3 regions of the Actinomadura geliboluensis genome follow, and region 3 is predicted to be linked to each of the others. Evidence: predicted binding sites of a transcription regulator. Region 3 holds the regulator's gene; each other region holds the start of a gene.

Region 1 (2,263 bases), on a different contig from region 3:
AGCGGGGACGCGCCGGCGGCCACGTTGCGGGTGCCCTCCCGGACCAGCGCCTGCGCGAGGACGGTCGCCGTGGTGGTGCCGTCGCCCGCGATGTCGTTGGTCTTGGTCGCCACTTCCTTGGCGAGCTGGGCCCCGAGGTTCTCGTAGGGGTCCTCCAGCTCCACCTCGCGGGCGATGGTGACGCCGTCGTTGGTGATGGTCGGCGCGCCGAACTTCTTGTCGATGACGACGTTGCGGCCGCGCGGGCCGATCGTCACCTTGACGGCGTCCGCGAGAGCGTTGACGCCGCGCTCAAGAGCCCGGCGAGCGTCCTCCTCGAACTCCAGGATCTTCGCCATGCGGATACTCCTCTATTACGCGATCCGCCCCGGCAGCCCCGCCGAAGGCGGCGCCGACCGGGGCGGGTGCATCACGTCTCGGTGATTACTTCTCGATGACCGCGAGCACGTCGCGGGCCGAGAGGACGAGGTACTCCTCGCCGTTGTACTTGACCTCGGTGCCGCCGTACTTGCTGTAGAGCACGACCTCGCCGACCTTGACGTCGACCGGGACGCGCTCGCCCTTGTCGTCGACGCGACCCGGGCCAACGGCAAGGACGGTGCCCTCCTGGGGCTTCTCCTTGGCGGTGTCCGGGATCACCAGGCCCGACGCGGTGGTGGTCTCGGCCTCAAGCGGCTGGACGACGATGCGGTCCTCAAGCGGCTTGAGAACAACCTTGGTGGCGGTCGTCACGATCTGACCTCCCCTTCGATTGGTCCTCGGCCGGCCACGGATGACCGGCCAGCACATGTGACAGAAGAGGCGACCCTGGACCGGCCTGCCGTCGCGGGTGCCAGACCGACCTTGTCGCTGTTGTTGGCACTCTCAGTACGAGAGTGCCAGTCATGGAGACTATTCCGTGCTCGGGAGCCCGTCAACACGGACACGGAGGCACCGGGCGCCGTTCACCTGACGCTAACTTCGCTCCATGGACATCGCGTCGTTCCGGGCCCTGCGCACCCCCTCCGGCCAGGCACTCCTCGGCGAGGCGGCGGCGGCGGACGTCGGCGAGGACGGATTGCTCGCCACGGCGACGCGGCTGCGCGAACGACACGATCCCGCGCTGGTCGCAGCGGCGCTCACGCAGGTGCGGCTCCGGGAGCGGGCACGGGCCAAGTTCGGCCCGGACGCCGACCGCATGTACTTCACGCAGGCGGGCCTTGAGCAGTCCACCCGTGCGAGTGTGGCGGCGCACAGAGCGCGACGGTTCGCCGACCGGCTGGACGGCGCGCGTGTGCTGGACATGGGCTGCGGGATAGGGGCCGACCTCATCGCGCGGGCGCGCGCGGGCCTCACCGGCGAAGGCGTGGAACTCGACCCGTTGACGGCCGAGGTGGCGCAGGCGAACGTGACCGAATTCGGCCTCGACGCGTCCGTGCGCGTCGGCGACGCGACTGAGGCCGCTCTGGACGGCTTCGACGCGGTGTTCGCCGACCCCGGGCGGCGCACTGCACGGGGCAGGGTCTTCGACCCGCGCTCCTACGAGCCGCCGCTCGACGTCGTCCTGGACAGAGCGCAGAAGGTCCCTGGAGCGTGCGTCAAGGTGGCGCCCGGCATCCCGCATGAAGCCCTCCCGGACGGCGCAGAAGCCGAGTGGGTGTCGGTCCACGGCGACGTCAAGGAGGCGGCCCTCTGGCTGGGGTCGCTCGCAGGGGACGTCGGCCGCCGGGCCACGCTGCTGTCGTCCGACACCGACCCGCAGGTCTGGACATTGACCCCGCAAGTATCGGACGGCCCCGATGTCCGCCCATGGGGCCGTTACCTATACGAGCCCGACGGAGCGGTGATACGCGCCCATCTGGTGGGCGAGGTGGCAGAACTGGTCGGCGGCGGGCTGGCCGATCCGCAGATCGCGTACATCACGTCCGACCGGCTGTTCCCGACGCCGTTCGCGTCCGCCTACGAGATCGAGGACGTCATGCCGTTCTCGGTGAAGCGCCTGCGCGCCGAGCTGCGCCGCCGCGAGGTCGGGGTGCTGACGGTCAAGAAGCGCGGCTCGGCCGTCGACGTCGACCGGCTGCGCCGCGACCTCGGCTTCGCCGGGCGCCGGCCGGGGCACGGCGCCGCGCAGGCGACGCTGGTGGTCACCCGGGTCGGCCGCGATCCGGTCGCCCTGCTCGCCCGCCCCGCCGCGCCCGCTCCCCCGGCGGGCTGACCCGGCGGGCTGACCCGCCCGGAGCGGGGCCGCCCGGCAACCGTGCCCAAAGATCTTCCGCGCGGCCGG
Region 2 (2,263 bases), on a different contig from region 3:
GCTGTTGAAGACCTTGAACATGTCGGCGCCGCTGCCGGCGGGGCCGGTGACGTGGGCGGTCAGCCCGGGAGGCCCGCGCTTGGCGATGTCGCGTGCCTCGTCGACGGCGGCGGTGATGTCCACGTCGGTGAGCGGCACGAGCGTCTGCAGGGCCTTGCCGTCCTCGGACGGGAACGGCCCCGCCACCTTCTGGGCGCCGGGGAGCTTCTGCAGCGCGCCCACGTCCGCGGCGGCTTTGGCGCGGTCGGCCGCGGTGATCCCGCCGGACCGCTCGTAGACGATGACGGCGGGCATCGTCTCGTCCTTGCGGAACTGCTCCTCCAGCTCGACGACCTGGGTCGACTCGGCGCCCGCGGGGAGCCAGGCGGCCGCGTCGTTCTCCTCGACGTCGCCGAGCTTGCCGGCGAGCGGGCCGAGGGCCATCAGCAGGACGATCCACAGGGCCAGGACGGCCCATTTGGTGCGCCGTCCGGCGATCAGTCCGGCGAGCCGGTGGGACGGGGGTCTGGGGGGAGCCGGGCTCGGTGCGCTCATGTTCCTCTCCTGGGGCGCTGAAAGACGAGATATGTCGCGATGACTCAGAATGTCTCGCTCCCCGAGAGATGTCAAGTACTATCTCGAAATCCCCGAGGACGCTGCGGCGGGAACGGAATCCAGAGCGGACCGAAGCGGGCCGGAGTCGGCCGGAGGCGGCCGGAGCCCCGGGGCGGGCCGTTCCCTACTCCTCATCGTCGCGAGGAGGCGTGCCGTGCGCGTCCGGCGCGAGAAGGGAACTCCGCTACCCCGCGCGGGGCATGAGAAGGGCACCGGCTACGTCTTGAGATGTAGCCGGCGCCCGGGAACGCCGAAGGCCCGGCGGATCCGCAGGGGTTCCGCCGGGTCGGGCGTAAAGGAGTCCTAGGAGGTCAGGCGACCTTTTCGGACGACGAGGACTTGCTGGACGACGAGGAGTCGCCGCCGGACGACGCCGACGCGCCGGAGGGCGACGAGGACGAGCCCGCCGAGCCGGAGTCGCCCGAGGAGCCGTTGGCGGAGCCGCCCGACGAGCCGTTGGACGAGGCGCTCGACGACGAGCCCGCGGTCGAGGACGACTTGCCGGAGCCGCGGCTGTCGGTGCGGTAGAAGCCCGACCCCTTGAAGATGATTCCCGCCGCGGAGAAGACCTTGCGGAGCTTGCCGCTGCACGCCGGGCATTCGGTCAGCGCGTCGTCGCTGAACTTCTGCACGACCTCCAGAGGCTCGCCGCACTCGGTGCAAACGTACTGATACGTCGGCACGGTTCCTCCTAGCTGACTCAGCCCGGCGGAGTCCGGACTGGCACTCACTCTGAACGACTGCTAATGGTACCCATGCGTGGAACAGGATTCGCCCCCGGCCTGTTCCCAGGCCGGTCACGAATCCGTCCCTCGAAGCCCCGTACCTCAGACCTGCGGGTTCGTCCCAAGGCGGGCCGCGGGCGGGCCGTGGGCGGGCGCATCAGGTGCCGGTCTCGCCGAACCAGCCCGCCAGCTTGCCCTTGCGGCTGACCGCGCGCAGCCGCCGCTCCGCCGCCTCGCGCACGGAGTCGGTGGTCACGACCAGGAGGGTGTCACCGGACTGCAAGGGCGTGGTGGGTTCGGGGACGAAGCTCGACCCTTCCCGCACGATGAGGGTGACGGACGCGCCCGGCGGCAGCCGCAGCTCGAAGATCTCCACGCCGCTCAGCATCGAGTCGGCGGGGATCCGGACCTCCAGCAGGTCGGCGTGCAGCTCCTCCAGCGGCGCGGCCTCCACGTCCAGCTCGCGGGTCTGCTCGTCGCCGGACAGCCGGCACCAGCGCGCGACGAGCGGCAGCGTCGGCCCCTGGAGCAGGGTGAACAGGACGACGATGTTGAAGACGATCGCGAACAGCCGGTCGGCGTTCGGGATGTCGGCGACCATCGGGATGGTGGCGAGGACGATCGGCACGGCGCCGCGCAGCCCGGCCCAGGAGGTGAAGATCTTCTCGCCCCAGGTCAGCTTGAACCCGACCGTGGACAGCACGACCGATACCGGACGGGCGATCAGCAGCAGCACGAACCCGATGATCAGCGCGGGCAGGATCTGGCCGGGGAGGTCGCCGGGGTCGGCCAGCAGCCCGAGCATCACGAACAGCCCGATCTGGGCGAGCCATCCGACGCCCTCGGCGAAGCCGCGGGTGGCGGGACGGTGCGGAAGCCGCGAGTTCCCGAGGACCAGCGCGCTCACGTAGACGGCGAGGAACCCGCTCGCGTGCAGCAGCGAC
Region 3 (2,263 bases):
CTCCCAGATGTCGATGAACGGGTGGCCGGTGATCAGGACGTGCGGGGACGACACCCGCGCGGCGATCCGGGACTCCTTGGACCCCTCCACCAGGTGGTCGACCAGGACGCCGAGGCGGCGGTCGGCGTCCGGGCCGAACTCCTCGACGATCGCGGGCAGGTCGTCGACGCCTTCGAGGTACTCCACGACGACGCCTTCGACGCGCAGGTCGTGGCCCCAGATCTTCTCGACCAGTTCGGCGTCGTGGACGCCCTCCACGTAGATGCGGCTCTCCTTGGCCACCTGGGCGCGCAGCCCCTGGACGGCGATCGAGCCGGACGCCGACCGCGCCGGCCCCTTGGGCGCCGCGGCGGGCCTGACCAGGGTGACCGGCTTGCCGTCGATCAGGAAGCCCGCCTTCGCCAGCGGGAACACGCGCCGCTTGCCGAACCGGTCCTCCAGCGTGACGCCGAACTTGTCGCAGCCGACGACCGCGCCGCAGAAGCCGCTGCCGGGGTCCTCGGCGACGAGCCCCGGCTCGGCGGGGACCTCCGGGATCTGCCCCTTGCGCGGCCTGCGCCAGTCGCCGGCGAGCACGTCGTTTCCGTAGTCCTTACTGCGCACGGGTCCGCACATTAACCCGGCGGGACGGCCCGGCGGTGTCGCCCCTCGTCCCTCGGCGTGGCGTCCGCGTCCGATACGGATAGGATCGCGCCGCCGTGCGGGGAGTGCGCGGGCACTCCGATCGGGGGTGCGGGGCCGTACAATTGGCACTCTAGAGTATGGAGTGCCAGCGGAACGGCCGACCGGACGAGGGAGGTGACGCCGTGCTGGACGACCGCAAGCTCGCCGTCCTGCGCGCCATCGTCGAGGACTTCGTCTCCACCAACGAGCCGGTGGGGTCGAAGGCCCTGGCGGACCGGCACAACCTCGGTGTGTCGCCCGCGACCATCCGCAACGACATGGCGGTGCTGGAGGAGCAGGGCTACATCACCCAGCCGCACACGAGCGCCGGGCGCGTCCCGACCGACAAGGGCTACCGGCTGTTCGTCGACCGGCTGTCGACGATCAAGCCGCTGTCGGTCGCCGAGCGGCGCGCGATCGAGACGTTCCTGTCCGGCGCCTACGACCTGGACGACGTGGTCAGCCGCACGGTGCGGCTGCTCGCGCAGCTCACCCGGCAGGTCGCCGTCGTCCAGTACCCGTCGCTGACCCGCTCGTCGGTGCGGCACGTCGAGCTGGTCCCGGTCGCCGAGGGGCGGCTGCTGCTCGTCCTGATCACCAACACCGGGCGGGTGGAGCAGCGGGTCATCGAGACGCCGGCCGCGATCTCCGAGGAATCGATCGGGCACCTGCGGGCGTTGCTCAACACGTGCCTGGACGGGCTCGGCCTCGGCGACGTGCCGACGGCCGTCGCCGACCTTCCGGAGAAGGTGGGGCCGGACGAGCGGCCGGTCGCGGCGGCGGTGCTGTCGGTGCTGCTGGAGACGCTCGTCGAGAAGCACGAGGAGAAGATCGTTTTCGCCGGGGCGGCCAACCTCGCCGCCGTCGACTTCTCGCAGAGCCTGCGGGAGGTCCTGGTGGCGCTGGAGGAGCAGGTGGTGCTGATGAGGCTGCTCGGCGAGACCGGCGACTCCTCTACAGTTACGGTGCGGATCGGCACCGAGAACCCCGACCTGGGGCTCCGATCGACCTCGGTGGTCGCCGCGGACTACGGGGTCGGCGACCTCACCTTGGCCAGGCTCGGAGTACTCGGGCCTACACGCATGGATTACCCCAGCACGATGGGAGCGGTACGGGCAGTGGCACGCTACGTGGGACAGATCCTGGCGGGGTCGTAAGGTGGCGAACGACTACTACGCGACCCTGGGGGTCCGGCGCGACGCCAGCGCCGACGAGGTGAAGAAGGCCTACCGCCGGCTGGCGCGGGAGCTTCACCCCGACGTCAACCCGGATCCGGAGACCCAGGAGAAGTTCAAGGAGATCACCCAGGCGTACGAGGTGCTCTCCGACCCCAAGAAGCGGGAGATGTACGACCTCGGCGCGGACCCGTTCGCGTCCGGGGCGGGCGCGGGGGCCGGCGGGTTCGGCGGGGCCGGGTTCCCGTTCAGCGACATCATGGACGCCTTCTTCGGGACGGCCACCCAGCGCGGCCCGCGGTCGCGGGCGCGGCGCGGCCGCAACGCGACGCTGCGGGTCGAGCTCGACCTCGCCGAGACCGCGTTCGGCACGACCCGCGAGCTGTCCATCGACACCGCGGTGGCCTGCGCCACCTGCGACGGGT

What was found. Region 3 encodes HrcA, which represses chaperone genes, less so after heat shock. Its sites were predicted from a motif close to TTGGCACTCTCNNNNNGAGAGTGCCAA; they were not measured.
Region 1: groES (co-chaperone GroES) is a predicted target of HrcA. The motif match lies at 856-882, and genes of this name have one in related genera.
Region 2: ACGFI1_RS06560 (FmdB family zinc ribbon protein) is a predicted target of HrcA. The motif match lies at 1,315-1,341, and genes of this name have one in related genera.

What each region holds. Positions count from the first base shown of each region.
Region 1 is NZ_JBICUA010000006.1:248,322-250,584, forward strand. Features, by position in the region: gene groL (chaperonin GroEL) at 1-338, opposite strand, end outside; gene groES (co-chaperone GroES) at 424-732, opposite strand; gene ACGFI1_RS21135 (class I SAM-dependent methyltransferase) at 968-2,194, shown strand.
Region 2 is NZ_JBICUA010000002.1:225,017-227,279, forward strand. Features, by position in the region: gene ACGFI1_RS06555 (MMPL family transporter) at 1-534, opposite strand, end outside; gene ACGFI1_RS06560 (FmdB family zinc ribbon protein) at 906-1,277, opposite strand; gene ACGFI1_RS06565 (potassium/proton antiporter) at 1,477-2,263, opposite strand, start outside.
Region 3 is NZ_JBICUA010000001.1:746,111-748,373, reverse strand. Features, by position in the region: gene ACGFI1_RS03555 (DUF3097 domain-containing protein) at 1-603, opposite strand, end outside; gene hrcA (heat-inducible transcriptional repressor HrcA) at 807-1,820, shown strand; gene dnaJ (molecular chaperone DnaJ) at 1,822-2,263, shown strand, end outside.